Regions from separate parts of the Pseudomonas bambusae genome, predicted to be linked through region 2. Evidence: riboswitches for the same ligand, from Rfam matches in the RefSeq annotation. Region 2 holds a riboswitch; each other region holds the start of a gene.
The links. A riboswitch is a leader RNA that binds a small molecule or an ion and turns the genes downstream of it on or off. The one in region 2 is predicted to bind cobalamin.
Positions count from the first base shown of each region.

Region 1: it holds a riboswitch for cobalamin, as region 2 does, so the genes downstream of both, AAEO81_RS15695 (ABC transporter substrate-binding protein) here and cobO (cob(I)yrinic acid a,c-diamide adenosyltransferase) in region 2, are expected to answer to the same signal.
Region 3: it holds a riboswitch for cobalamin, as region 2 does, so the genes downstream of both, cobW (cobalamin biosynthesis protein CobW) here and cobO (cob(I)yrinic acid a,c-diamide adenosyltransferase) in region 2, are expected to answer to the same signal.

Region 1 is NZ_CP151650.1:3,400,932-3,410,779, forward strand. It holds gene AAEO81_RS15685 (ABC transporter ATP-binding protein) at 1-103, opposite strand, end outside; gene AAEO81_RS15690 (iron chelate uptake ABC transporter family permease subunit) at 100-1,140, opposite strand; gene AAEO81_RS15695 (ABC transporter substrate-binding protein) at 1,137-2,156, opposite strand; cobalamin riboswitch at 2,277-2,486, opposite strand; gene AAEO81_RS15700 (aspartate/glutamate racemase family protein) at 2,669-3,388, opposite strand; gene AAEO81_RS15705 (aldo/keto reductase) at 3,508-4,503, opposite strand; gene AAEO81_RS15710 (ATP-dependent Clp protease proteolytic subunit) at 4,860-5,417, shown strand; gene AAEO81_RS15715 (hypothetical protein) at 5,476-5,640, shown strand; gene AAEO81_RS15720 (KGG domain-containing protein) at 5,710-5,907, opposite strand; gene AAEO81_RS15725 (endonuclease/exonuclease/phosphatase family protein) at 6,057-6,815, opposite strand; gene AAEO81_RS15730 (MFS transporter) at 6,950-8,164, opposite strand; gene AAEO81_RS15735 (mechanosensitive ion channel family protein) at 8,342-9,772, opposite strand.
Region 2 is NZ_CP151650.1:1,978,339-1,988,186, reverse strand. It holds gene cobT (nicotinate-nucleotide--dimethylbenzimidazole phosphoribosyltransferase) at 1-50, opposite strand, end outside; gene cobU (bifunctional adenosylcobinamide kinase/adenosylcobinamide-phosphate guanylyltransferase) at 47-568, opposite strand; gene AAEO81_RS09250 (cobyric acid synthase) at 568-2,046, opposite strand; gene cobD (threonine-phosphate decarboxylase CobD) at 2,043-3,047, opposite strand; gene cbiB (adenosylcobinamide-phosphate synthase CbiB) at 3,040-3,948, opposite strand; gene bluB (5,6-dimethylbenzimidazole synthase) at 3,945-4,595, opposite strand; gene AAEO81_RS09230 (cobyrinate a,c-diamide synthase) at 4,786-6,081, opposite strand; gene cobO (cob(I)yrinic acid a,c-diamide adenosyltransferase) at 6,078-6,689, opposite strand; cobalamin riboswitch at 6,795-7,002, opposite strand; gene AAEO81_RS09220 (C40 family peptidase) at 7,221-7,760, opposite strand; gene AAEO81_RS09215 (C40 family peptidase) at 7,851-8,537, opposite strand; gene AAEO81_RS09210 (NAD-dependent deacylase) at 8,613-9,377, opposite strand; gene hda (DnaA regulatory inactivator Hda) at 9,386-9,848, opposite strand, start outside.
Region 3 is NZ_CP151650.1:3,189,527-3,199,374, reverse strand. It holds gene cobN (cobaltochelatase subunit CobN) at 1-3,672, opposite strand, end outside; gene cobW (cobalamin biosynthesis protein CobW) at 3,675-4,745, opposite strand; cobalamin riboswitch at 4,878-5,099, opposite strand; cobalamin riboswitch at 5,167-5,380, shown strand; gene AAEO81_RS14750 (CbtB domain-containing protein) at 5,477-5,662, shown strand; gene AAEO81_RS14745 (CbtA family protein) at 5,674-6,399, shown strand; gene AAEO81_RS14740 (cobalamin biosynthesis protein) at 6,399-6,800, shown strand; gene cobM (precorrin-4 C(11)-methyltransferase) at 6,941-7,687, shown strand; gene nfuA (Fe-S biogenesis protein NfuA) at 8,380-8,973, opposite strand; gene AAEO81_RS14725 (acyltransferase) at 9,095-9,848, opposite strand, start outside.

The DNA of each region.
Region 1 (9,848 bases), 1.4 Mb from region 2:
GAATCGACAATGACACGCCGCTGAGCAACGTCGCGCCCTTCACGCTGTAGCTCAGATTGACCGCGCTGAGCACGCTGGCGGCCTGTTCGACAGAAGCGTTCATCGGGCGCGATTTCCCCGCATCAGAATCAGTGCAAACACCGGCGCGCCGACCAGGGCCGTGATCACGCCAATGGGCAGCACCTGGCCCTTGATCAGCACCCGCGACAGCACATCGGCGGCGATCAGAAACAGTGCGCCGCTCAAGGCACTCAACGGCAACAGCCGCGCATGCCGCACCCCGACGACCATGCGCACGGCATGAGGAATCACCAGACCGACGAAGCCAATGGAGCCGACCATCGATACCATCACTGCCGTCACCAACGCTGCGGTGGCGATCAGAAGGGTCTGCACCCGACGCACCGGAATCCCCAGCGAAGCCGCCGAGTCGGCACCAAAGGTGAATGCATCCAGCGAACGCCGGTGCCACAGGCTCACCGCCAGCCCCAGCAGCACCACCGGCACGGAAAGCGCCACCGAGGTCCAGCGCACGCCACTGAGATTGCCCAATAGCCAAAACATGATGCCCCGGGCCTGTTCGGCGCTGGCAGATTTGGTGATCAGAAACGACGTCAGCGCATTGAACAGCTGCGACCCGGCGATCCCCGCGAGGATGATTTGCCCCGTCACCGCCTGGCTGCCCGAGGCCCGAGACGACCGTGCCAACAACGCGACCAAGGCAAACGCGGCAATGGCGCCCACGAACGCACCCATCGATAAGGAAATCGCCCCGGCGCCCAAGCCGATGATCGCGACCAATACCGCGCCGGTCGACGCCCCGGCGGAAATGCCCAGCAGATACGGGTCCGCCAGCGCGTTACGCAACAGCGATTGCAGCACCACACCGGACATCGCCAGGCCCGCGCCACAGGCCGCCGCGACGATGGCTCGGGTCAGCCGGTAATTCCAGACAATGCCCTCATCGATGGGATCGACCGCATAACCCGCCGCCCACAGCTTGTTCGCCAGCACCTGAAAGATCACCGGCAGGCTGATGGAGGTCTCACCGATGGCCACGCCCGCAATCACGGCCAGCACCAGCAAGCCGCTGACCCACAGGGCATGGCCCAGCCAGCGGGCGATGTTCAGGAGGTTCATGGTGTTTCAGTGGCCTTGGCCAATTGCTCGATGCCGTCGAACAGACGAACGCTGGACTCCATCGCACTGGCGTCCATGATCACGATGCGGTTGTTTTTCACGGCGTCCATGTTGCGGGTCACGGGGTCGGACGTGAGGAAGGCCAGTTTCTTTTCGTGGTCGTCAGCGGGGAAGCGGCGACGGTCCATGCGCGCGATCACCAGAATCGTCGGGTTGGCCTTGGCGATGGTTTCCCAGCCCACGGTCGGCCATTCTTCGTCCGAATCGATGATGTTGCGCATGCCCAGGGTGTCGAGCATGAATCCCGGAATGCCTTTGCGCCCGGCGACGTACGGGTCGGTGTTGATGTCCGGGCTGGAGAACCAGAACACCGCCGAAACCTTGCTCGCGTCATGGGCCTTGGCGTGTTCGATGGCCTGAGCCAGACGGGCCTTGTAGCCGTCGATCAGTTGCTGACCGCGATCCTGAACGTCGAAGATTTCCGCCTGTTGCGCGATGCTTTTGTACAGCGCGTCGATGCGGAACGCTTCAAGCCGAGTCCCGTCAGCGCCGACCAGGTTGTTCTTGCCTTCGCAGTCGGACGGCAGGATATACGTCGGGATCTTCAGGTCGTGAAACTGCTGTCGCGTGCCGACCGCACCTTGCGGACCGACCATCCATTCGAACTGCACCGGCACGAAGTCCGGGTGCTTGCCGATCACCGATTCGAAGCTCGGCGCGTTGTCGGCCAGGCGCTCGATCTTCGCGTTGGCGTCCTTGAATTGAGGCAGGGTGTCGTTGAACCACAGGGAAGTGCCAATGACCCGGTCGCTCAGGCCCAGCGCATAGAGCATTTCGGTGGCGGCCTGGCCGATGGTCACGGCTTTGTGAGGCGCCTGGGCAAAGGTCAGGGGCACGCCGCAGTTGTCGAGGGTCAACGGGTAGTGGGTCGGTGCAGCCAAAGCGGAGGGGGACATGAACGCTGCGCTCGACAGCGTCAGACTGGTGAACAAGGGAGCAAAACGGCGCAGCGACATTGGGGTTTCTCCAGTGAGCCTGTGATCGACGAAACAGGCACTGGAAAGCACACCCGAACGGCTGGCGGAGAATAAAGGCAAGCACCGCGCACGGGAGTCCTTCCCGGACACCCCGCCGGTGAATGATTGACGCTTGCCGGCAGGTCTCCTGACTGGCGCTTCATCACCGTGCTTCGGCCTTCCCGGGCGGTAACCCAGTGGCAAACAGGAAGCACGGCTCGACGCCTACAGTTGCGGGGACAGTTCCGTTTGAGCGCGCCCGATGACACAGGGCACGGCTCGCGGATTCCCTATTAATTCCGAGTGGAAACCGGCGGCGGCGATGGTAAACGATTTGCCCGATACAGGCGACCACTCGGCGTTCGCAACCCTTGTAGGAGCGTGGCTTGTCCCGCGATCGGCGACGAAGTCGTCGTCATCCGTCAAATGCATTTCATCTGAGGCACCGCGAATACCGATTTGGCGACGGGTTCCCCGCCGATCGCGGGACAAGCCACGCTCCTACAGGCCCCTTATTTTAACGGCCAGCCGATCACTTTCTTCGGCCTCGGATTCGCATACGTCCGCACTTTGGAGGTCTTCAATCCCAATCGCACCAGCGACTCCGCCAGCGCCACGGCGGCCGTCACGCCATCCACCACCGGCACGCCCGCACGGTCACGAATCAGCTGGTCCAGCCCGGCCATGCCGCCGCAACCCAGGCAGATCACCTCGGCCTTGTCCTGCGTCACCGCCTCGACCGCCTGCCCGGCGATGGCCTCCAGTGCGCGGTCCGGCCTCTCTTCCAGCTCCAGCACGCTCATGCCGCTGGCTCGCACCGACGCGCAGCGTTCGAACACACCGGCCAGTTTCAGGCGGTCTTCGATCAGCGGCACCGTCCGGTCCAGCGTGGTCACCACCGAATATTTATGCCCGAGCAGCATCGCCAGGCTGGCCGCGGCTTCGGTGATGTCCACCACCGGCACGTCCAGCAATTCCTGCAAGCCTTCGCGCCCGTGCTCGCCATACCCGGCCTGAATCACCGCGTCGTAGGGCTGATCGTAGGACAGCACGCGGTCCATCACGGCAATCGCCGCCAGATAGCTTTCGAAATTGCCTTCCACCGATTCCGCACCAAAACGTGGCGTCAGGCCGATGATTTCCGTACCGGGTGACGCAACACTGCGCGCCTGCTCGGCAATGGTGTCGGTCATGGATTGAGTGGTGTTCACGTTGACGATCAAAATGCGCATGGGGGCGGGTCTCAAGCGGTGATCATGGGATACATGCCTACCGCTGAAGCGAAAACCGCGCCACCTTGGAATTCGGCGGGTGAGACGTCGAACCGTTCGCCGACGTCTCGGGTGGATCTTCAATCCTTCATCGGCACCGGAGCCTGCGGCGCAATGAAGCCTTGATCACGCATCGCTTGCCAGAAGCCGTCCGGCACCTGGGCATTCAGCGCCGCGACGTCTTCGATGATTCGCGAGGGCCGGCTCGCGCCAGGAATCACCGCCGCCACCAGCGGGTTGGCCAGTACGAATTGCAGCGCCGCCGATTTGATATCGACCTGGTACTGGCGGGCGATTTCCTGAATGTGCGCGACCTTGTCGAGCATCGCTTGCGGCGCTTCCTGGTACTCGAAATGCTTGCCGCCCACCAACACGCCCGAGCTGTAGGGCCCGCCCACGACGAACTCGGCGTTGTGCTCACGGGCCTTGGCGAACAGGCGTTGCAGCGGCTGGTCGTGGTCCAGCAGCGAATAGCGGCCCGCCAGCAGGAAACCGTCCGGTTGTGCTTCACTCAGGTCCAGCGTCAGCTCGCACGGCTCGACCCGGTTCACGCCCAGGCCCCACGCCTTGATCACGCCTTCTTCGCGCAGTCGGGTGAGGGTGCGGAAAGCGCCTTTGCGGGCGATGTTGAAATGCTCGATCCACTCATCGCCGTGGGCATCTTGAGCGATGTCGTGCACGAACACGATGTCCAGCCGATCGGTGTCCAAGCGCTTGAGGCTGGCCTCGATGGAACGCAGCGTGGCGTCGCCGGAATAATCGGTGAGGATTTTGTTTTTCAAACCGTCGCTGAACGGGCCGCTGCGGGTTTCGCTGTCCAGTTCGTCGGAAATCAACCGGCCCACTTTGGTGCTGAGGGTGTATTCGTCGCGCGGCACATGGGCCAGCGCCTTGCCCAGCCGTTGCTCGGACAGGCCCGAGCCGTACAGCGGCGCGGTGTCGAAATAGCGGATGCCCTGATCCCACGCCGATTGCACCGTGGCGGCGGCTTCGTCTTCGCTGATGTCGCGGAACATATTGCCCAGAGGCGCTGCGCCAAAGCCGAGGCGGCCAATGATCTTGTCGTGCAGACTCATGAAAGTGTCCTGTCCGGGGTCATGGAGTGCCGGGAAAAAATGCCCGGCGTGTTGTACAGATCATGCCGTGCGGCAGGAGTTCTATGGTTCGTGTGGAGGGCGGGCATACGTGTCACACCACGCCGCAGAACTCCTCCTGTAGGAGCGAATTTATTCGCGAAGAGGGTTCAGACGCTAGAGAAGTGTCGACTGTACAGCCCTTTCGCGAATGAATTCGCTCCTACAGGTTTCTCGACTCGGCACCCTGTGGCGGACGATCCCCTCCGCTTGAGCAGCACGGCACCATGCAACTTTTGCGGTCTGCGCGCCTTCCAACCCATTACACCGTGTCGATAACCGGAAAGGGAGGGCCGTCGATGAGCGAACACATCGTCCATTTCCATTGTGGGGTCGATCAGACCACCACCGAGCATTTCCGCGACCGCTGTCTGGAAGCCCTCGACAAAGGGGCGACCGGCTTGCTGCTGAACCTCTCCACCGCAGGCGGCAGCACGGCCCTGGGCTTCACGATCTACAACTTTCTCAAGTCGCTGAAGGTGCCGATTCGCGCACTGAACAGCGGCAACATCGAATCCATGGGCATCGTCATCTACCTCGCCGCCGAGGAGCGCATCGTCTGTCCTCACTCCCGGTTTCTCATCCACCCGATGAGCTGGTACTTCAACCAGAGCTCGGTGGATCACTCACGCATCCGCGAATACCTGCGCAGCCTGGATAACGACTTGCAACGGTACGTGAACATCTATCTGAGCGAGACCGACGGCGCAGTGACCCCGCTGGACATTGGCCGCTGTCTGTCGTCGGAGGAAAAGGTGATTCGGGCCGAAGACTCCCTGGCCTGCGGCATTGCCCACCGGGTCGAGCAGTTGCAGTTTCCCGAAGGCGCCACGCACTGGACGGTCAGCGCCAGCTAAGCTCAACTCATCCACACACCGGGTCGCCACAGAACCCGCCTGACACGAGGAACTTGCCATGCACACTCATTCGCACAAAACCCCGGACGCCGTGCCCCGTGGCGCTGTTCCGCTGGACGAAGAAGAGGTTGAAGTGGACGTCGATAATGACCCCGGCAATGAAGACCCGGGTTCGCAGTTCGACCGGGACGCCACGGTGCCGCTGATCGACCCGGACGAATAACTAACGCAACGCACGGGCATAAAAAAGCGAGGGCTCTCACCCTCGCTCGTTCCGCTGATCAGACGTTGATCAGGATTTACGGCCTGCGCCGCCTTGTGGCATTCCGCCTTTTTTGCTGGCGTCCGGACGTTTTTCGTCAGTTGCTTTCTGCCGGTCGTTGGCCATGTTGCTGCCACCTGAAGCCTGGCCGCCTTTTTTGCCTGCGTCGGAGGCTTTTTGGCGATCGTTCGAGAAGTTGCCAGGGTTCGATTTTCCGGTGTTAGCCATGATTGCGTACCTCTTGTTATGAGAAGGGCGAGTCATGTGGCTCGCATTAAATGGGATGAATCAAGCGGCAGTTGGTTTAAACAATCACGGCATTACCGGACAAACGGCGGGAGTGGCGAAACGATGCCAGCGCCTTTGGATACGGGCGTTTACATGTGCACTTCGACCGCCAGCGGCAGGTGATCGGACAGGTGCGTCCACGGCCGCGTCCCGAGGATTTTCGGGTTGTGACTGGTGGCGTTGCGCAGGTAAACCCGGTCCAGCCGCAGCAGCGGGAAGCGGGCCGGGTAGGTCTTGGCCAATCGCCCATGGCTTTGCTCGAAAGCCTCGTGCAAGTACGTGCAGCGCGCTAGGCGTTTGTTGCCCTGCAATTGCCAATCATTGAAATCCCCGGCAATCACCACCGGCGCGTGTTCGGGCAGCGAGTCCAGCAACGCGCACAATAAGTCGAGCTGTAACTGCCGATGACTTTCCAAGAGGCTCAAATGCACGCAAATAGCGTGCACCTCGTCGTGTCCCGGCACCTGCAACACGCAATGCAGCAGGCCCCGACGCTCCGGGCCGGTGATCGACACGTCGAGGTTGCGGTAATGCAGGATCGGGTACTTCGAGAGGATCGCGTTGCCGTGGTGGCCTTCCGGGTAAACTGCGTTGCGGCCGTAGGCAAAGTCGCTCCACATGCTGTCGGCGAGAAATTCGTATTGGGAGAGGGTCGGCCAGTCGTGATAGCGGGCGGCATGGCGATCATGGCCGCCGAGCACTTCCTGCAAAAACACCAGATCGGCCCCCGTGCTGCGCACCGCTTCGCGCAGCTCCGGCAGGATGAAACGTCGGTTCAGGGCCGTAAAGCCCTTGTGAGTGTTGACCGTCAGTACGCGTAAACGATGAACGTCCCGTACGCCCGACATGTCCGAGAGGGGAAGGTGGACACCAGCAGGATCGGAAGTCACACGCACGCTCCTTTTGCGAGGGATGTGCTAGTTCCGACCGGCTCGGGTCCGGGCAGTTCAGCGTTTTGCGATGCCGTTTGGCCGGCGTCGTGCTAGAGCCGCGTGTCTACGGCGGGGCGTCGCGACAGCAGCACGGTCAGGCCCAACGCCAGAATCGAGAGCAGTGCTGCGAAAAAAAAGATCCAGTCGTAGCCCATGCCGAGGGCAATCGCGCCCATCAGCGGCCCGGCGATGGCCAGTGCCAGATCGAAGAACACCGCATAGGCCCCCAATCCCGCGCCACGGCTGCTGTTGGGCACTTGCTTGATGGCTTCGACGCCGATGGCCGGGTAGACCAGCGATAAGCCAAACCCCGCGAACCCCGCGCCGATCAACGCCACAGTGGTGTTGGGCGATAGCCACAACAGCACTAGCCCGACGGTCTCGACCGACATGCACACAATGGCCGAACGGTAGCCGCCGAAGCGGGTGATGGCGTTGATGAAAAACAGCCGCGCCACGATGAAGCAGACACCGAACACCGTCAGGCACCACGCCGCGCCTTCCCAGCCCCGGCTCACGTAATACAGGGTGATGAAGGTGGTGAGGGTGCCATAGCCGATGGAGGACAGGGTCAGGCCCAGGCCATAAGGTGCGACGCGACCGAACACCGACCAGAACGCCATGCGCTCGCCGCGCACCACAGGCACCGGCGGTTTGTTGCGAATCAGCAGCAGCGCGCCTGCGGCCAGCACGGTCAACACCAGGCCGAGGCTGACGAACCCCAGCGTGTTGACCATCACCACGCCCAGCGGCGCGCCGATGGCAATGGCGCCGTAGGACGCGATGCCGTTCCATGAAATCGAACGTGCCGTGTGTTCCGCACCGACCTGGCCGATGCACCAACTGATCGTGCCCACGCCCACCAGACCTTGCGACCCGCCGAGGATCACCCGAGCAATCACCAGAATGGACAGGCTGATGCCCGCGAACGTTTCGAGCAGGACCGCCAAAACGGTCAGCACGCCACTGATCGCGATGCCTGCCAGCCCATACACGATGGCCCGCTTGGTGCCGATGGTGTCGCAGATCCGGCCCGCCACAGGGCGGCTGAACAGCGTGGCAAGGTACTGCGAACCAATCACCAGACCGGCCACCACCGCACTGAAACCCAGTTGGTTATGGACATAGCCGGGCATCACCGCGATGGGCAGCCCGATGCACAGGAACGCGATAAAGGTGTAGAGGACGATGGAGACGATTTGCAGGGTGATCGCCATTGAATTCGTGTGCTGAGGCGACGTTTCGGGTGGCAGGGCGGCAGACATGAGGGCTCTTCGCAGGCGCGGTGGGAGTGCGCCATCATCGCCCGAGGCCAACGGAAATGAAAGCAGGCTAACGATTTAATCGTGATGCGTCGCCAGTCTCTTTCATTCCATCTTCAGTCGCGGTGCGGGTTTACCGGCAGTGGCATTTCCCCTGGCTTGCCCGCACGCCCGAATCGTTCAGCGCTTCTGCAACCAGCCCAAAAAGTGATTCTTCTTGATCACCACCGGCTTGCGCAGCAAAACATGCTGGCTGTTCTGTTGGCGCACCGCCTGCAACTTGTTGAGTGCCGTGGTGATTTCCGCCCGCTGCTCCATCGCCTTGCGCGTGGCGGCTTTTTCGATGCGGTACATCACACAGGACGTGAGGGCGATGAAGCGCGCCTCGGACGGCGAGTCGTCGAGCACGTTCTGCACGCCCATCACTTCCCCCGGCCCCATGCGCCCGGCCTCGATCATCTCCCTGCCGTCGGGAATCCTCACCGAGACAACGCCGGTCGCTATCACCCACAGCCCGTCCGGTTCGTCTCCCATGTCCATGATGGTCTGACCGGTGGCGAACTCCCGAGCGACCATCGTTTGCGCCAGTTCATCTTTCTCTTCGGCAGTGCTGGCCCTGAACACCTTCACCTCGTCCAGTAACGCCCTGGGTCGCGACATGGCCTCGGCGGTGATCTCCGATTGCCAGGCGATACCCGCAGCTTCCAGGTGCCGATACGCCAGATCGAACAGCAGATTGCGCACGTCGCTCTTGTTATTGAGGTCGCTGATGAAGCCTGTCATCGAATATTCGATGGTGGTCGGGCTGGTGTCTTTGACCACTGCCCGGGGTTGTGGCGTCTGTAACAACGCGCTGCACCCTTGCAACGCACGCTCCAGGGCATCCAGCACGCGGCGGGGCCGGATGTGCGGAGACATCATCACCGTGATCGACACGCCATGAATATTGACCGGTCGGCTCAAATTGACGATTTTTGCCTTGGCCGCCACTGAATTTGGGATCACCACCATGGTGCCGACCCCGGTCATCAGGTGCGTGGCGCGCCAGTCGATGTCCATGACCTTGCCTTCCATCCCGTCGATGGAGATCGCGTCGTCCACCTGATAGGGCTTGGTGGTGTTGAGGATGATTCCGGAAAACACGTCGCTCAGTGTGCTCTGCAACGCGAGGCCGACGATGATCGCCATCGCCCCGGAGGTCGCCAGAAGCCCCTTCACGGGCAGCTGCAGCACGTAGCCGGCCGCCGCGACGATGGCGATCAGGAAGACCACCGCGCCTATGACCTCCTGCAACAGTCGCCCGCTGTGGCCAACGCGGCCGGTTAACAGCAAGCCCAGCAGAACGGTGAGGGTGCGCGCCGCATACATCCACCAGACGATGGCCAGCGCGGTGGCGGCGAATTGCATGGCGCTGTTGTCGGGCCAGGCAGGCGCTTCCAGTGGGCTCACGCCTGCGCTGGCGATCACCAGGCTGTAGGCCACGAAACCCATGAGGCGGATGCCGATCCGGGTCAACCGGTTGCGGTCGGCCAGCAGGTGCCAGGCCGCGACATCTGCCAAAAGCAGAAGCAGGCTCCAGGCCAGCGAATAATGAGGAGCGTCTGAGGGCATGAAGGGAATTCCACGGGAGAGGGCACGTCGCCACGACACGCGGGGATGTTAGGGACAGTGATGGCGGGATGTCTAT
Region 2 (9,848 bases):
CTGGCTTGATCGACTTCTCGGGACGGCGCGAGCCACCAGGCATTGCTCATAGCGGGGTTCCTTTCAGGGTCATGGGCAGTCCGGCGACGGTAAACACCACACGCTGGCACCGTTCGGCCAGCGCCTGATGCAGCCAGCCGACTTCATCGACATAACGACGGGTCAGCTCACCGAGGGGCACGACGCCCAGCCCGGTTTCGTTGCTGACAAAAATGATGTCGCCCGGCAGTTGCGCCAGGCAGTCGAGTAGGACGTCGCGCTCCTGCGCCAGTCGCTGCGGATCGTCCAGCATCAGCAGATTGGTCAGCCACAGGGTCAGGCAGTCCACCAACAGGCAAGTGCCCTCCCCTGCGTTTTCTTTCAGTACGCGGGCCAGTTCAAGCGGTTCTTCGACCAGCCCCCACGTGTCCGGGCGACGTGCGCGGTGCGACGCCACCCGTTGATTCATCTCGCCGTCCAGCGGCTGGCTAGTGGCGATGTACACGACATCGAGGCCACTGTCGCTGGCCAGCTTTTCCGCCAGCCGACTCTTGCCGGAACGCGCACCGCCGAGGATCAGTTGCAACATCAAACAGGCTCCAGTCCGCAGAGTTCGCGCAGTAATTTGCCGTCCAGATGGTTCTCCACCAGATCGGCCAACCGTTCGATGTCGCGCTCGCGCAGACCGTGATAATCGACCGACTGTACGTTTTGCAAACCGGCCCAGCGCAGCAAAGCGCTGCTGGACGCCGGGTTTTCGAACAACCCGTGCAAATAGGTGCCGAGCACTTGGCCATCGGCGCTTTGCGCGCCATCGCATCGGCCGTCGCTGAGCTGCACCAATGGGCGCTCAAGCGCAGGCCCGTTGGTCACGCCCGCATGAATTTCATAGCCGCTGACGTCTGCATCTTCCAGGGTCAACCGCCCGGTGACATTACGCAGCTGCTTTTCCTTTTCCAGCACCGTGCTGATGGCCAACAGGCCCAGACCCGGGCTCGACCCTGCCGCGCCTTCCAGCCCGAGCGGGTCATGCAGTTCTTCGCCGAGCATTTGCAGACCGCCGCAAATCCCCAGCACTTTCCCGCCGTAGCGCAGATGCCGGGCGATGGCCGTGTCCCAACCGTTGTTGCGCAGGTAGGTCAGGTCGCTGCGTACGCTCTTCGAACCCGGCAGGATGATCAGGTCGGCGGGGGGAATCGCTTGACCCGGCCCGACGAATTGCAGATTGACCTGCGGGTGCAGACGCAGCGGGTCGAAATCGGTGTGATTACTGATGCGCGGCAGCACCGGCACGACGACGTTGAGCACCTGTTCGGCCTTGTCGGTCTGACGCTGATCGAGGCCGTCTTCGGCCTCCAGATGCAGGTCCATCACATACGGCAGAACGCCCACCACCGGTTTGCCGGTGCGCTGTTCAAGCCAGTCCAGGCCCGGTTGGAGCAAGGCGATATCGCCCCGGAAACGGTTGATGATGAAGCCCTTGACCCGCGCCTGTTCGCTGGGGGACAACAGTTCCAGCGTGCCCACCAAGTGCGCAAAAACACCGCCGCGATTGATGTCGGCCACCAGCAACACCGGGCAATCCACCGCCTCGGCAAAGCCCATGTTGGCAATGTCGCCCGCCCGCAGATTGATTTCCGCTGGCGAACCCGCGCCTTCGACCATGACCACCGGCCAGCCTTCGCTCAGCCGTTTATGGGAGGCCAGGACCGCCTGCATGGCGATGGCTTTGTAGTCGTGATAAGCGACGGCGTTCATGGTGGTCACCGCGCGCCCGTGGATGATCACTTGCGCGCCAGTGTCGCTGTTGGGTTTGAGCAGCACCGGGTTCATGTCGGTGTGCGGTTCAAGGCCACAGGCCTGAGCCTGCACGGCTTGTGCCCGGCCAATCTCGCCGCCGTCGGCGGTCACGGCACTGTTGAGCGCCATGTTCTGCGGCTTGAATGGCACCGTGCGCACGCCCTGGCGGGTCAGCCAGCGGCACAGCGCGGTCACGAGGGTGCTTTTACCGGCGTCCGACGTGGTGCCTTGCACCATGAGGGTTTTGCCAGCCTTCGGATGCTTCATGCACGCTCCCCGGAAAATTCGCTCAACGCCCGCTCCAGTCGCTGCCAATCCGCTTCATCTCGAGGCAGACCAAAACGCAGGCTGCTGTGAGCCGGGCTGTTGTTGAGGAAGATCCGCAGCAGAATCCCGCGCTGAGCGCAGAACTCGTGCAGCTCAACAGCCATCGGCGTCACCAGCCATTGGAATAACGCGCAGCCCCCTTGAGGGGCAAAGCCGTGCCGGCTCAGAAGCTCGACCAGGCGTTCACTTGCGTGCGCTGTGCGCTCTCGTTGCACGCGATGACCTTCAACGTCGTCAAAGCAGGCTTTGCCGAGAATCCGTGTAGGACCGCTCACCGACCATGGTCCGATCTGTTTGGCCAGGACTTTGAGAAAACGTGACTCGGCCAGTACGAAACCCAGGCGCACGCCTGCCAGACCGAAGAACTTGCCAAACGAGCGCAGCACGATCAGACCCGGACGTTGGGTTTCGGCGGCAAGGCTCAGGTGTGGCGTGTTGTCCATGAACGCTTCGTCCACCACCAGCCAGCCGCCGCGTTGCGCCAGCCGGGCATGCCATTCCAGCAAGCGTTCCTGGGTCAGGCTCAGGCCTGTGGGGTTGTTCGGGTTGACCACCACCAGCACGTCGAGGACGTCGATGAAGCGCTCGACCTCATGCTCCAGCACTTCGCGCACCAGAAATCCGTTGCTGCGCCAAGCCTCGGCGTGTTCGGCGTAACACGGCGACAGCACGCCGACCTTGCCCGCCTGACGCAAACGCGGCAGCGCCTGAATCGCGGCTTGGGAACCGGCCACGGGCAGCAGATCCGCCACGCCGTAATACGCACAGGCCGCCGCTTCGAGGCCGTCATCGGTTTCAGGCAAACGCGCCCACGCTGAATCCGGGATCGGCGGAATCGGCCAGGACCAAGGTGAAATCCCGCTGGACAGGTCGAGCCAGTCGGCCTCGTCGATGCCGTATTTCTGTACCGCACCCCGCAACCGACCGCCGTGTTCAAGCATAGAATTCAGTCCCCAGACACAACATCAGCAACCACAGCCAGACGCCACGCTGCACCAGTTGCCAGCCTCGATCAATGGAATTCGCATCGGCGGGTGCACCTTCGCCTAATTGCGGACGCTGGTGCAGCTCGCCATGGTAAATCGCCGCGCCGCCCAGTTCGACGCCCAAGGCACCGGCACCTGCCGCCATGACGGGACCCGCGTTCGGGCTGTCCCATTTGGGGGCCTGCGTCCGCCAGCAGCGCAACGCCAGTCGGGTTTTGCCGAGCACTGCGTAGGTCAACGCCACCAGACGCGCGGGAATGTAATTGAGCAGGTCGTCAATCTTTGCCGCCGCCCAACCGAAACGTTCGAAGCGTTCGTTGCGATAGCCCCACATCGCGTCGAGGGTATTGCTCAGGCGATAGAGGATCACGCCGGGCGCGCCCAGTACAACGAACCAGAAGATCGCGGCGAACACGGCATCGCTGCCGTTTTCCAGCACCGATTCGGTGGCGGCGCGGGCAACGTCGGTGGCGTCCAGTTCAGACGTCTGGCGACTGACGAGGAAACCCACGCGACGCCGCGCTTCTTCCAGGTCATCGCTGCGCAAGGCCTGCGCCACCGGCGCCACATGTTCGCCCAGGCTGCGCAGGCCAAGGGCACAGTACAGCGCGGCAACTTCCACCAGCCAGCCGATATAAGGCAGCCAACTGAGGAAGGTCACCAACAGGGTCAGCGGGATGACCGCGATGAACCACGCCGTGACGCCATGGCTGCGCCAGCCGCGACCGCCGCCGTTGAAACGTTGCTCGATGCGCTCGGCATATCGGCCGAAGGCCACCAGCGGGTGGTTTCGTTTTGGCTCGCCCAGCAGCGCATCCAGCGCGACCCCGGCGACGCTCAACAACGCCACGCTCATGCGCTCACTCCCCATGTGTTTTCGTAGACCAACTCTTGCAGCGGACGCGCCTGCGCCCACCCCTCCAATACCAGCATCGGCGCCGGGTAAAATTCCTTGACCGGGCCCAGACACAGGATCGCCAAAGGTTTTGAACCGGTTGGCATCTCCAGCAGGTCGGCCAGCGCTTGAGGTTCGAATAATGAGACCCAGCCCATGCCCAACCCTTCGGCCCGGGCCGCGAGCCACAGGTTTTGAATCGCACAGGACAGCGACGCCATGTCCATCTCCGGCAACGTGCGACGGCCGAAAATGTGCTTCTCCCGATCGTCCATCAAGGCCGCGACCAGCACTTCGGCGCAGTCGTTGATGCCTTCGACCTTGAGTTTCATGAAGTCGTCGGAGCGCTCGCCCAAGGCTTCAGCGGTGCGGATGCGCTCTTCTTCAACTTGGGCCTGAATCTGGCGGCGCAGTTGACGGTCGCTGATCCGAATGAAGCGCCACGGCTGCATCAGACCGACGCTTGGCGCGTGGTGTGCGGCTTCCAGCAGGCGGGCCAACAGCTCGGGTGCCACAGCGCCGCCGGTGAAATGCCGCATGTCCCGGCGTTCGGCAATGGCCCGGTAGACCGCCGCGCGTTCGGCGTCGCTGAAGGCGTGATCCGTCACGAGCGCACCTCGCCATGGCTGACCACACGTGCACCTGCTGTAGGAGCGAATGTATTCGCGATGCGCAGGCACAGCCGATAGAAAGGCTTCGGATGTACCGCCCTCTCGCGAATGAATTCGCCCCTACAGGAAACCGTGTTCCCACCGGAAAATCGGGTCAGTCCTACGATGGAGAACACCGACAGACACGTCATGGCAAAAACAGCGCCGCCATCGCCTGTGGGTTGGAAGGGAAATAGAAGTGCACGTACGACGCCGTCATCCGCCCTTCCCGGTACACCGCTTCCGCGCCGCGCCCGCCGTTGGGGCTCACGCCACGGGCAATCGGGGTCAGTTCGGTGCTGGTCAGCGAATGATGATACGTGTGCCCGCGCAAGACGCCTTCCGGCAATTCGACCGATTGCAGGGCGAGGGCCGCCAGACGTTTCTGCATCACCGCCTCGCCGTCCAACAGGCCCACCAGTTCCGCGCGTTGGCCGTCTACGTCGGTCAGGGCGTTCAGCAGGTAAAGCATGCCGCCGCACTCCGCGAGCAGCGGTTTGCCGGCGGCGTGGTGAGCGCGAATGGCGTCGAGCATCGAGTGGTTCTGACCAAGCGCCACGTGATGTAGCTCCGGGTAACCACCGGGCAGGTACAGGCTGTCTGCGTCTGGCAACTGGCTGTCGCGGATCGGGGAGAAAAACAGCAGCTCAGCGCCCATCGCCCGCAACAGGTCGAGGCTGGCGCCGTAGGTAAAGGCGAACGCCTCGTCACGGGCAACGGCGATGCGCACGTCGGCCAACAGCGGTTCGGCGGGCACGCTATCGGGCGCTTCAAATGTCACGGCAGGCGGCAACGTCGAATCGCAAGTGCTGGCCAATGCATCGGCGGCCGCGTCAAGGCGCACGTCCAGGTCGTTCAGTTCGCTCGCCTGCACCAGCCCCAGATGGCGACTCGGCAGTTCGATGCCGGTTTCCCGCGACAACGCGCCATACCAGCGCAAGCCTTCAGTCAGGCTGCCTTCGAGCAACTGGGCATGACGCACGGTGCCAACCCGATTGGCCAGCACGCCCGCGAACGGCAGGTCCGGTTGATAGCGCGCGAGGCCCAACGCCAGCGCCCCGAAGGTTTGAGCCATGGCCGTGCCGTCGATCACGCCCAGCACCGGCACGCCGAAACGCCGCGCCAGATCCGCGCTGGAAGGCGTTCCGTCGAACAGCCCCATCACGCCCTCGATCAGGATCAGATCAGCATCGGCGGCGGCTTCCCACAGCAGGCGTCGGCTCTCATCCTCGCCCACCATCCACATGTCCAATTGATAAACGGGATTACCGCTGGCGCGTTCGAGAATCATCGGGTCGAGAAAATCCGGACCGCATTTGAATACACGAACGTTACGACCCTGATTGCGATGCAAGCGCGCCAAGGCTGCGGTCACGGTGGTTTTGCCCTGGCCAGACGCAGGTGCCGCGATCAGGACCGCAGGGCATTGACGAGCCTCACTCACAGCTCAATGCCCTTCTGCGCCTTGATGCCCGCCTGAAACGCGTGCTTGACCACGCCAATCTCGGACACCGTGTCAGACAGGTCGATCAATTCCTGCTTCGCGCCACGGCCAGTGACGACCACGTGCTGCATCGGCGGACGCGCCTGGAGGTCGCTCAACACCTGTTCCAGATCGAGGTAGCCGTGTTTGAGGGCGATGTTCAGTTCGTCGAGGATCACCAGGCCTATCTCGGGATCGCGCAGGAATTCTCGGGTCACGACCCACGCCGCCTCGGCCGCCGCGATGTCGCGCTGGCGGTCCTGGGTCTCCCACGTGAAGCCTTCGCCCATGACGTGATAGCGCACTTGCTCGGGGAAACGGCGAAAGAACAGCTCTTCGCCCGTGGCGTTGCGGCCTTTGATGAACTGCACCACGCCGCACTGCATGCCGTGGCCCATGGCCCGCGCCAGCATGCCGAACGCCGAACTGCTCTTGCCCTTGCCGTTGCCGGTCAGGACCAGCAACAGGCCGCATTCATTGGGGGCGCTGGCAATGCGCTCGTCCATCACCGCCTTTTTGCGCAGCATGCGCGCCAAGTGGCGTTCGTCACGTTCGGGGGATTCGCTCATCTCAGCTCTCCGCTTGAGGGCAGGTGTGGCAAACGGAGGGCACGGACAAAGGCTGACAGCAGGCACCGGACAACGCCGAGCCTGCGCAGAGCATCGCCCTCCGTGATGCTGTTGAATGGATCAGGCCGGTCTCCGGACTCATGAGCGGATCACTGACTGCGCGCCTTCCCATGTTCATCGAACACAGTGGCATCGTGCGCAGCCTTGACTCATTTACCGTTGCGGAGGCAGCGCCGGAATTGATCGCAAAGGCGTTCGCACCGGCTTCCCTGTTTCACCCTGTTTGACGGGCACCTGAAACAATCGGCGAAGGTTAGAGGGTTGACTACCGAGCGTCAATCGAAGCGGCGGTCCAATAGCGACTCATGTAGGAGCGCGCTTGCCCGCGAAAGCAGCTTCTCTGATACGCATGAGCCGACTGACCCGACACCATCGCGGGCAAGCGCGCTCCTACAAAGGCGAGTGGCGTACGCAAGGTTATTGCAGGTGTTTGCTGCGCAACAGCCACGCAGCAAACCACAGGGAAAAGGATCAGTTGCTGCGGGCGAGATTCGACGGCTGGATCACACGTTTGGCGTTCAGCCAGGCTTTCTGCCAATACGGCTTGTCGAGGCTGTCGAGCTTGACGGTGCCGCCGGTGGCAGGCGCATGAACGAAACGGCCTTCACCGACATAGATCCCGGCATGGCTCACGTTCGAGCCGCCGCCCGTGGCGAAGAACACCAGGTCGCCGGTCTGCAACTGGCTGCGGTCGATGTCCGGTCCACGCAGGGTGATCATCTCGCGGGTCGAGCGCGGCAGGGTGATGCCAGCAGCGTCGTGATAGACGTAGCCAATCAGGCCGCTGCAGTCGAAGCCGGAGTCAGGCGTATTGCCACCCCAACGGTACGGCGTGCCAACAAGTCCGATGGCACGTAACAGCACGTCATCCGCAACGGGAGAATTGAATTGAGGGGGAGCAGCGATCACAGGCCGGTAGGCGACCTTGGGGGGAGATGGCGGCGGAGTGCTGGAACAAGCGGCCAGCAATGCAGCCAGTGAAGCAACAGCCAGGCGAACCGTAATCGACATAAACACAACAACCTTCCTAGGATGCGGCTTACTCTGCCGGAGGCCGGAACCTTGCGCAATCAGGGCTTCCCCTAACTGCGCGGCCCGTATTTAACGGTGTTGGCGCTTGATTGTAGTCGAGGTCATGGCGGTCGTGGTTTCTGGAACCTGGGAAGGTGCCATGGCCAGCGCGCGCTTGGCTTCGATGAACGTACGGGCCCAATAAGCATCGTCGAGGCTATCGACGCGCACACCGCCACTGCGACGGCTGCTGGAGTGGATGAACTGGTCATCGCCCAGGTAGATGCCGGCATGGCTGACGCGGCCGCGGCCTGCGGTGCTGAAGAACAGCAAGTCGCCAGGCTTCAGGTCGTTACGCTTGACCAGAGGAGCGTCGATATTGATCATTTCGCGGGAAGAACGCGGCAGGCTCATGCCCGCCTCTTCGCGGAACAGGTAGCCGATGAAACCGCTGCAATCGAAGCCGGACGTGGTCGAGGTGCCACCGAAACGGTAGCGAGTCCCGATCAACGATTTGCCACGTTCCAGAATGCTGTCAGCCAAGACCGGCAACTGATACGGCTTGTTGTCGGAGAACTGGGCCAATTCGTCTTCGGTGGCGATTTCGTCATCCAGTACGGAAGAGGAGTAATCGGCACGCTTGGCAGTTTGTGCGGTGGCAGAGTCCCGGAATTGCGGGTTCTGCGACTGTTGTTGCGACGCTGGCATCTGGGCCGCGCAGCCGAACAGCAGCGTTACGAGTGCGAGAGGCACGAGGGGTGCGAAGCGATTCAGCATGGGCACGACCGTGGCGGATGTGTAAAGAAGCCGAGACTATGCCCTCAATCGTCATCATTTGCAAATTCAATCGAATCAAATGTGACTTACCAGGTCCTCCATCACATCTAAGGCTCTACACCTTAGAAATGCATCCATGTGAATGGAGTGATCGGTCGACGAGGGGTTGATCTCGGCGGTAAAGCCTCCTGCCACCCGCGTGCGAAACATCGGCTCGTGGATATAAGGGAAGCTGGCAGTGGTTCCGATGCTGAGCACAGCGTCAAAGCCTTTTGCCATCTCTTCGTACAGCACATTCAATGCCAGCTCTGGCAGCATCTCTTCAAACAAAACGACCGGCGGTCTCAGCACGCCATGGCACTGCGTGCATAAAGGCGGCAAGGGCCGCTGCAGGTGCTCGCTCAACTGTGGGTCTTCAGCGCCACAAGACTGGCAATAGAGCGGCGCCAACTGGCCGTGAATCTCGATCAAGCGTTCCGGCGGACTCCCCGCCGCACGGTGATAGCCGTCAACGTTTTGCGTCAGTACCCAACATTCCGGTTTGCGCCGCTGCAACTCAGCGATGGCGTAATGCGCCGCATTGGGCTGTCCACCGAGGCACGCGCTGCCCAATTGGGCAATGTATTTCCAGCACAGGCCGGGGTCGCGACGTAGCATCGGGCCGGACAGTGCCATTTCAATGGGCAGCCCGTCGTCGGTGTGGCCGTTATAAAGGCCGCCCACGCCGCGATAAGTCGGCAGGCCTGAATCCGCCGACAGCCCGGCACCGGTGATGATCAGAATGCGTTTGGCATGACGCAGGGCCGCTGCGGTCTGCAGGACCAGCGCCGGATCGACCACGGGCGGATTCACCAACCCAAAGTCTCTTTAAGGAAGGGAATGGTCAGCTTGCGCTGGGCCTGCAAGGAAGCCTGATCCAGTTCTTCGAGCAGATCGAACAACGCACTCATGCTGCGTTTGCCCCGAGTGAGGATGAAATGCCCGACTTCGTCCGTCAGGTGCAAGCCACGACGGGAAGCGCGCAATTGCAGGGCACGGAGCTTTTCTTCGTCGGACAGCAGGCGCATCTGGAACACCAGCGCCATGGTCAGCCGCGACTTGAGGTCGGCCAGCTTGACCGGCAACTCGCGAGGGGAACAGGAAGCGGCGATCAGCAGACGGCGGCCGCTGTCACGCAAGCGGTTGAATAGATGAAACAGCGCTTCTTCCCATTCAGGCTTGCCGACGACGGCCTGAATGTCGTCGAGACACACCAGCTCATATTGCTCAAGGTGATCGAACAGCTCGACGCCTTCATCAATGACTTCAGCC
Region 3 (9,848 bases), 1.2 Mb from region 2:
CATGTCGCGCAGGGCATCGGGATTGTGTTGCTGGATGAAGTCCCGCGTCGAGGCGTCGAGCAGGTAGGCGTCGGCTAGCAGCGCGTATTGGTGATCGTCGATCAGCTCGGTCGTCGCATCAAACGCGAACAGGAAATCCACGGTCGCCGCCATTTCGAACGCGCCTTTATAGCCGTGCCGTTTGACGCCTTCGATCCACTTCGGATTCGCCGCCCGCGAACGCACCACCCGGTTCAACTCTTCTTTCAAGGTACGGATTTTCGGCAAGTCTGGCTGGCTGTGGTCGCCGTGGTAGCTCGCCACCTTGTCGCCGCTGAGGCTTTCCACCGCCGCCAGCATGCCGCCCTGAAACTGGTAATAGTCGTTGGAGTCGAGCAGGTCGTGCTCGCGGTTGTCCTGATTCTGCACCACGGCTTGGACCTGGCTCAGGCGTTTGGCGAAGTCGTTGCGCGCGGGGGTGCCTTCATCGGCGGCGCCATAGGCATAGCCGCCCCAGTTCAGGTACACCTCAGCCAGGTCTTCCCGCGTTTGCCACAGGCGGCCGTCAATGGCGTTCTGCACACCCGCGCCATAGGCCCCCGGTTTGGCACCAAAGATGCGCCAGCCAGCCTGTTTCGCCGCCTGTTCGACGCTCAAGCCTTCGCGCTCCAGTTGCTCGCGCTCCTGACGAACGCGGGCGGCGAGCGGATTCATGTCGTCCGGCTCATCCAGCGCGGCGACGGCTTGCACGGCGGCATCAAACAAGCGAATGAGGTTGGCGAAAGCATCGCGGAAGAATCCCGACACCCTCAGCGTGACATCCACCCGTGGCCGGTCCAGCAAACTCAGGGGCAAAATCTCGAAATCGTCAACCCGCTGACTCCCCGTCGCCCACACCGGACGCACGCCCATCAGCGCCATGGCCTGGGCAATGTCGTCGCCTCCGGTGCGCATGGTCGCCGTGCCCCAGACCGACAAGCCAAGTTGACGTAAATAGTCACCATTGTCTTGTAAGTGCCTTTCCAGCAAGAGATTTGCGGATTTAAATCCGATGCGCCACGCGGTCATGGTCGGCAGGTTGCGCACGTCCACCGAGAAGAAATTACGCCCTGTCGGCAGCACGTCCAGCCGCCCGCGACTCGGCGCGCCACTGGGGCCTGCCGGGACAAAACGGCCACTCAGCGCATCCAGCAAGCCTTGAATTTCTACAGGCCCACAGCTGTCGAGACGCGGTATCACAACCTCTCTAATTGCATTAATAACTTCAGATAATTCATTGTTTGCAAACGAATTAATTTCTTGAATATCGCTCGCGATCTGCTCAACCAGATGCGCTGCATACAGCTCCAGCCGCTCCCGTGTATCCCCTACCGTGCGCCACGGATCATCACTGACTTCATGTAAAACCTGAGGTGTCGGCCCCGCCCACGGCGCACCCAACTCGCAGTCCAACGGGTCAAAACCCAGCGCCAGCGCGTTGCTCAAGGTCCGCAGTAGACTGGCATTCGCCCCCCGGCCATCGCCACGGGGCACCCGCAGGATCGCCACCAAGGTATCAATACGCAGTCGCCCGCTCGGGGATTCGCCAAACACGTGCAGCCCGTCGCGGATCTGCGATTCCTTCAGATCACACAGGTACGTGTCCAGCCGGGGCAACCAGATCGCGGCATCGGCATCGCTGTCGAGGTCTTCGCTCAGCGCCAGTTCCCGGTCGATGTGGGTTTCGCGCACCAGCCTGAGAATATCCTTTTGCAGCTCACGGGCGCGGCGCGGATCGAGCAGCTGCGCTTCGTAATACTCGTCCGCGAGCAATTCCAGATTGCGTAATGGGCCGTAGGTTTCGGCGCGGGTCAGGGGCGGCATCAGGTGGTCGATGATGACGGCCTGCGTGCGACGCTTGGCTTGGGCGCCCTCACCCGGGTCGTTGACGATGAACGGATAAATGTTCGGCATCGGCCCGAGGATCGCGTCCGGCCAGCACTGTTCGGACAGGCCGACGCCCTTGCCCGGCAGCCATTCCAGATTGCCGTGTTTGCCGACGTGAATGACCGCGTGTGCGCCATACGCCTTGCGCAGCCAGAAATAGAAGGCCAGGTAGCCGTGGGGCGGAACGAGGTCCGGATCGTGATAAACCGCGCTGTGATCGACGTTGTAGCCCCGAGCCGGCTGAATGCCGACAAAGGTCAGGCCGAAACGCAGCCCGGCGATCATCATTCGGCCGTTGCGACACATCGGGTCGCTCTGCGGTGAACCCCAGCGCTCGATCACGGCGTCGCGATTGGCCTCAGGTAGCGCATCAAAGGCCGCCAGGTAATCGTCCATCGCCATGCTCTGGTGGCAAGGGCGCTGATCGAGGCTGTCCGGGTCGTTGGTGACGCCGCCCAGCAAGGCATGAATCAGCGCGGTGCCCGATTCCGGCAAACCTTCGACGGGATAGCCCTCGTCTTGCAGGGCCTTGAGGATGTTCAGCGCTGCTGCCGGGGTATCCAGGCCGACGCCATTACCGATGCGCCCGTCGCGGGTCGGGTAGTTGGCCAGAATCAGCGCCACGCGCTTGTCGGCGTTGGCCGTGCGCGCCAGCAACACCCAGCGTCGCGCCAGTTCGGCGACGAAATCCATGCGCTCAGGCTGGGCGCGGTAGCAGACCACATCGGACTGACTGCGCTCGCTGTGCCAGGCCAGGTCCTTGAAGCTGATGGGCCGGCTGATGATGCGTCCGTCCAGTTCCGGCAGCGCAATGTGCATGGCCAGATCCCGAGCGCCGAGGCCCTGTTCGCTGGCTCGCCACGCAGGTTCGTTGTCTTGGGCGCAGATCGCCTGAATCACCGGAATGTTGCGGCGAAACGGTCGCAGGTGCGGCACTTCGGGGCTGGATTGGGCGAAACCGGTGGTGTTGAGTATGACCTCGCAATCGGTCTCGTCGAGCCAGTCCTGCACGGCGCTGAGGCACGCCGGTTCCTTCAGGCTGGCCACCGCAATGGGCAGCGGGTTAAGGCCCTGGGCCAACAGCCGCTCACAGAACACATCGATGAACCTGGTGTTGGCCGCCTGCAAGTGCGAGCGATAGAACAGCACTGCCGCCACCGGTTGGTCGGCGCGCCAGTCGGCTTGCCAGTCAGCGAGGTCGGCGCTGGCCTTGCGCGGGTGATAAATCGCGACACGGGGCAATGTCTGCGGTTCGTCCCAGGGGTAATCGCGGTCCAGCCAACGATTGGCCAGGCAATTGAATAGCTGCAGGGCGTTGTGTTTTCCGCCCTGGCGCAGGTAGTGCCAAAGCCGGTCGCGGTCCTCGGCAGGTTCGGTGCTGAGGTCGCTGAGTTCCGGGTCGGGACGGTCATCGCCGGGCACCAGAATCAGCTTCACCCCGCCGCGCTTTCTAGAGGCCAGCTCCACCAACCGCTCCACACCGTAGCGCCAGTAGCCGATGCCGCCGTGCAGCGAAATGAGGATGACCTTGGCGTGCTGCAACACCTCTTCGACGTACAGGTCGACCGAGGCGTGGTTCTGCACCTGCATGGGGTTGGCCAGGCGCAGGCTGGGGTAGTCGTCCGGCAGCTGCTGCGCGGTTTCCGCGAGCAATGCCAGATGGGAATCGCCGCTGCACAGGATCACCAGATCGGCGGGGGTCTGACCGAGGTCAGCGATGCAGTCGTCGGGGACGAAGCCGCCGGGCTGGGTGCGCAGCAGGTGCATGGTTAGCCTTTGATCTCAAGCGCGGCGCGCAGCTGGGCTTCCAGCACGGCAGCGTCCAGTTCCTGACCGATCAGCACGAAGTGGCTGACGCGCTCTTCATCGGCTTTCCACGCGCGGTCGAAGTGTTTGTCGAAACGGGTGCCGACGCCTTGCACCAGCAGGCGCATCGGCTTGCCCGGAATCGCCGCGAAGCCTTTGACGCGCAGGATGCCGTGCTGCACGACGGCCTGGGTCAGCGCGTCGAGCAACAGCGCTTCGTCCGCCTGGGGCAGCGAGATGGAGATCGAATCGAAAGCATCGTGATCGTGGTCGTCGTGGTCATCGCCGTCGTGATGATCGTGGTGGGTCTTGCGGCCATCGATGTGCAGCTCGGATTCGGCACCCAGGCCCAACAGCACGCTGATCGGCAGCTGGCCGTTGCTGGCTTCGATGACTTTCACCGCAGGCGGCAGTTCTTCGGCGACTTCGGCGCGCACGGAAGCCAAGGCAGCAGCGTCGAGCATGTCGGCCTTATTGAGGATGACGAGGTCAGCGCTGGCCAGTTGGTCGGCGAACAGTTCGTGCAGCGGCGATTCGTGGTCCAGGTTCGGGTCGAGTTTGCGCTGGGCATCGACCTGATCCGGGAAGGCGGCGAAGGTGCCGGCGATGACGGCCGGGCTGTCGACCACGGTGATCACGGCGTCAACGGTGCAGGCGTTGCGGATTTCCGGCCACTGGAAAGCCTGGACCAGCGGCTTTGGCAGCGCCAGGCCCGAGGTTTCGATGAGGATGTGGTCCAGATCGCCGCGACGGGCAACCAGTTCTTGCATCACCGGGAAAAATTCTTCCTGAACGGTGCAGCACAGGCAGCCGTTGGCCAGTTCGTAGACGCGGCCGTTGGCCTCTTCTTCGGTGCAACCGATGGTGCATTGCTTGAGGATTTCACCGTCGATGCCCAGCTCGCCGAATTCGTTGACGATCACCGCGATGCGACGGCCTTCGGCGTTGTCGAGCATGTGGCGCAGCAGCGTGGTTTTGCCCGAGCCGAGAAAGCCGGTGACGATGGTGACGGGAAGTTTGGCCAGTGTTTTCATGGTTGCCCTCAGGCGCAGCGGCGGGCAAACAGGACGAGAACCGCGTTGCCCTCGCAGAAGACAGGCCTGCCGTTCAATTCGCCACCGGATCACCCCGCCCGGTTGTGTTGAGAATGCGTCGGGCTGTCTGAAAAACAGGCCCGTGTTCGAGGCAGGTCTCCTGGCTCACGGCGGCGAATGGCTGGCAGGGTTGCCAGATCAGACGCATTCATCGCGCCTTCCCGCTCGCGCAGTGGCTGTGCAATGAACATGACCGTTTACAGTTGCGGGGGCAGCTGTGGCTTGCACCACATTCCCTTCTTAGCGCCGCGTCCGACTCAAGCAGAGCAGCGAACCTCAAGTGCGCAAGGCTACGCAGTGGCCGGGGGAAGGTCAACGAGGAAACGGCGCTGCGATTGACTGCCAACCGGCTCCGTGGTCTCCTACACGCCTTGTTACGGGTGCCCTTCACAGGGTGAAACGGGAAACCGGTGCGTGCAGACCTCTTGTCTGTGCAAGTCCGGCGCTGCCCCCGCAACGGTAAGCGAGCGAAGAATCAGATCCACTGTGTCATTGCGGCACGGGAAGGTGATTCTTGACGGCAGGTCCACTGCCCCTCGCAAGCCCGGAGACCGGCCCGACACATTCACATAACAAACCCGCGGTGGGCGGGCGCTGTTGAGTTGGCTACTGACGTCGGTCAGTGGTTTGCTTTGCGCCTTCCCTTCGCTGAGACCTCAGAGGGAAGCGCCATGTCGATCAGCACCACATCCCAATCCGCAAGCACTGCCAGCACCCAAAGCCAACGCCTCACTGCCGCCATCAGCGCGATGATCCTTGGCGCCTGCCTGGTCTACTTCGCCGGTTTCTCGCACATCGCCGCCGTGCACAACGCCGCCCACGACACCCGTCACAGTTCCGCCTTCCCTTGCCACTGAGACCTGCCGCCATGTTCAAGCGAATCGCTCAAACGGCCGGTTTCACCGGACTGCTCGCCGCCCTGTTGCTGACCTTGCTGCAAAGCTTCTGGGTCGCGCCACTGATCCTCGAAGCGGAAACCTACGAACACGCCCCTGCCGCTGCAGAAGTGCATGAGCACGCGCACGCCGAAGGCGCCATGGCGGCCCACGTTCATGACGAAGAAGCCTGGGAACCGGAAGACGGCTGGCAGCGCGTGCTGTCGACGACCGGCGGCAACCTGGTGGTCGCGGTCGGTTTCGCCCTGATGCTCGCGGCGCTGTACACACTGCGCACGCCAAACAGCGTTCGCGAAGGCGCGCTGTGGGGGCTGGCCGGTTTCGCGGTGTTTGTCCTCGCGCCGACCCTCGGTCTGCCGCCTGAATTACCGGGCACCGCCGCCGCCGACCTGACCCTGCGCCAGACCTGGTGGGTCAGCACCGCAGCGTCAACCGCCGTCGGCCTGGCGCTGATCGTCTTCGCCCGCCATTGGCTGCTGAAAGTGCTGGGCGCAGCGATTCTGGTCGTGCCTCACGTGATCGGTGCGCCGCAGCCGGAGGTTCATTCGGCTTTGGCCCCTGAAGCGCTGGAGGCACAATTCAAGATCGCTTCGCTGCTGACCAACGCCGCATTCTGGGTCGCGATGGGCCTGATCAGCGCCTGGCTGTTCCGTCGTTACAACGCGCAACTGACCGCAACCGAGTTGAGCCACGCTTGATGAACCCGGACATTCGTGTGATCGGCCTCGGCTGCCAGCGCGATTGCCCGGCGTCAGTGCTGCAAGGGTTGATAGAGGTCAGCCTGCTGGAACATTGCTTGTCGCTGTCCGACATCACCGCCCTCGCCTCTATCGACAGCAAAGCGTCAGAGGCGGGGTTGCTGGAACTGGCTGAACGGCTGGGCCTGCCGTTGGCGTTCTTCAGCGCCGAAGAACTGACAGCGTTTGAGCCGCGGCTGAGTCATCATTCGCAGATTGCGTTCGACAGCACCGGCTGCTACGGCGTGGCCGAAAGCGCAGCACTGGCGATGGCGGCGCGGTTGGGCGGGTCGTCGGCGAGGTTGGTGATCGAACGGCGAAACAGCTCACGGGCCACGTTTGCGTTGGCCGCCAGCCCATGACGCATTTGGCGATGCAGTCTCTGTAGGAGCGAATTCATTCGCGAAGCGGTTCGGGCGCTAGAGATGTATTGGCTGTACCCACCCTTCGCGAATGAATTCGCTCCCACAGAGGATCAACCCCGCTATACGTTGGAGATTCAATGACCGTTTACTTCATCGGCGCAGGCCCCGGCGACCCTGACCTGATCACGGTCAAAGGCCAGCGCCTGATCCGCACATGCCCCGTCATCATCTACGCCGGATCGCTGGTGCCCGAGGCCGTTTTAGAGGGTCATCAAGCCGTTCAGGTGACCAACAGCGCCGAACTGCACCTCGAACAGATCATCGCCTTGATGAAATCTGCTCATGCACAAGGCCAAGACGTGGCACGCGTCCACTCCGGCGACCCCAGCCTTTACGGCGCCATCGGTGAACAGATTCGTCACCTGCGCGAACTGGGCATCCCCTTCAAAATCATCCCAGGCGTCACCGCCACCGCCGCCTGCGCCGCGCTGCTTGGCACCGAACTGACCCTGCCGGACATCTCGCAAAGCGTCATCCTCACCCGCTACGGCGACAAAACCGCCATGCCTGAGGGCGAAGAACTGAGCGAACTGGCGCGACACAAGGCCACCATGGCCATCCACCTGGGCGTGAACAACCTCGGCAAAATCGTCGCTGAACTCACGCCCCATTACGGCGAAGACTGCCCGATCGCCGTCGTCCACCGCGCCAGCTGGCCGGACCAGGACTGGGTCACCGGCACCCTCGCCGATATTGAAGGCAAGGTAGCTGCCAAAGGCTTTCGCCGAACGGCACTAATCCTCGTCGGCCGCGTGCTCGGCAACGACGCCTTTAGCGAATCATCGCTGTACCGCGCAGGGCATGCGCATGTGTACAGGCCGTGATATTTCAGCTGAGGCCTGTGAAACGGGGGTTGTCTGATCGTCCGCCTTCGCTGCCGTCGTAACCTCCGGCGTCTCCTACAAGGATCAACGTGTGCCGCGGCCGGATGGAAAAAGCCAGTCCTGTGGGAGCGAATTCATTCGCGAATGGGCCGGTACAGCCACCCCATCTCCATCGTCTGAACCTTCTTCGCGAATGAATTCGCTCCCACAGTTTGAAGATCGTGCAAGGAGCGAAGCCGTGCATACACCCTTATCCCGCGATGAGCGTTAGCTCCAGCCAGATCGCTTTTGATCTTCTCCCTCGCCAGTCCAGACACCGCAGAACGCGACTTGGGTGCAGGCCGAACGCAGGTGCGCGGAGTGGGTCGAGCGGCATGGATGCCGCGAGAGCGCCGCAAGGACATGGATGTCCGTTCGGCGCGGGCCCACGGAGCGTCGCCGAAGTGAGGGAACCCTGACGAAGTCAGGGCCAAACCAGGAGCAAAGCGTTTTTGGTTACTTTTGGGGCGCTCTTGCCAAAAGTGACCCGCCGTAAGGGCGGAACCTTAGCCAGTCGCGACGGAAAAACCGGGTATGCCCCCACTCCCAAGCACACAACACACCCGCCCTTACCGTACCCAAACCCCAATCCCCCAAACGCCACCCATAAAAAAGCCCGCATCTCTGCAGGCTTTCTGGATAACACCCATCACTCAGTAGTAAGCATTCTCTTTCTGAGTATGGTCCGTCACATCACGCACACCCGACAACTCGGGAATCCGCTCCAGCAACGTACGCTCAATCCCTTCCTTCAACGTCACATCCGCCTGCCCACAGCCCTGGCAACCGCCACCGAACTGCAACACAGCAATGTTTGCCTCATCTTCCTCAACCACATCAATCAGCGTAACCTGCCCGCCGTGACTCGCCAGACCCGGATTGATCTCCGTCTGCAAGTAATAATTGATGCGCTCGTTGATCGGACTGTCAGCATTGACCATCGGCACCTTCGCATTCGGCGCCTTGATCGTCAGTTGGCCACCCATGCGGTCGGTCGCATAATCGACCACCGCGTCATCCAGAAACGCTTCGCTGAACGAGTCGATCCACGCCGTGAAGCTCTTCAGGCCAATGGCCTTGTCTTCCGGCTTCTCTTCGCCCGGCTTGCAGTAGGCGATGCAGGTTTCAGCGTATTGGGTGCCAGGCTGGGTAATAAACACGCGGATGCCGATGCCGGGGGTGTTCTGCTTTTGCAGCAGATCGGCCAGGTAATCGTGGGCGGCATCGGTAATAGTAATAGCGGTCATGAAAATTCCTCGCAGACGTGGGACGGAGTTTACGCCATTCCACGGCAACTGACAAAGTCCTAGTAAATCGGTCAGGTAATGCACCTGCGAGCCACTTTCATCCCGCCCGTCACACCGCCCTTCACGACAACGCAGCCGCGTCCTTGAGCGCCCGGCGACTGTCCAGCCATCCCTTCATGCGGCGATACAAGCCCTTTTCGATCCACTCGTAACTGAGCCACGCACCCAACGCGATGACCGGCACGCACACCGCGAACGCTGCGTACGGGTTCAGCCCGAAACGCTTGGTCGCCAGCCAGCCGCCGTACAGTACCAACACGTGCAGCAGGTACACCGAATACGAACAATCGCCCATGGTTTTCAGCAAACGACTGCCGCGCAGGTAGGGTTCGAGGGAAATGCACGCCACAACGATGACCGCGCTCGGCAGGCCCCAATTGATGATGCGCACGTCCGGTGGCAACTGCTTGATCGTCAGCAGCGCCCCGCCAATCGCCATCAGTGGCAACCACAGACGCTCGGTGATCCAGCCACGGCGGTAGATGACGCCAATGCCGATCCCGAGCAGAAATTCGTAGACGATGTCGTTGGCGTAGAACCGGCTGATCAGGCCGGAGCGGCCCAGCACGTCGGTTACTGCAAACAGCGCGGCGGCGATGATCAGCGGACGCAAACGCTGCTGAAAGAGGAAGACCATCGAAAACAGCACGTAGAACAGCATCTCGTAATTCAGCGTCCAACCCACGTTCAGCGTCGGGTACAGCCCGTAGCCGCCAGGGTTTTCCGAGGGGATAAACATCAGCGACAGAATGAAGCTTTGCCAGTCGACCACCTGGTGCGGCAGCAGCGGATGCGCGACGACGACCAGCAAGCCC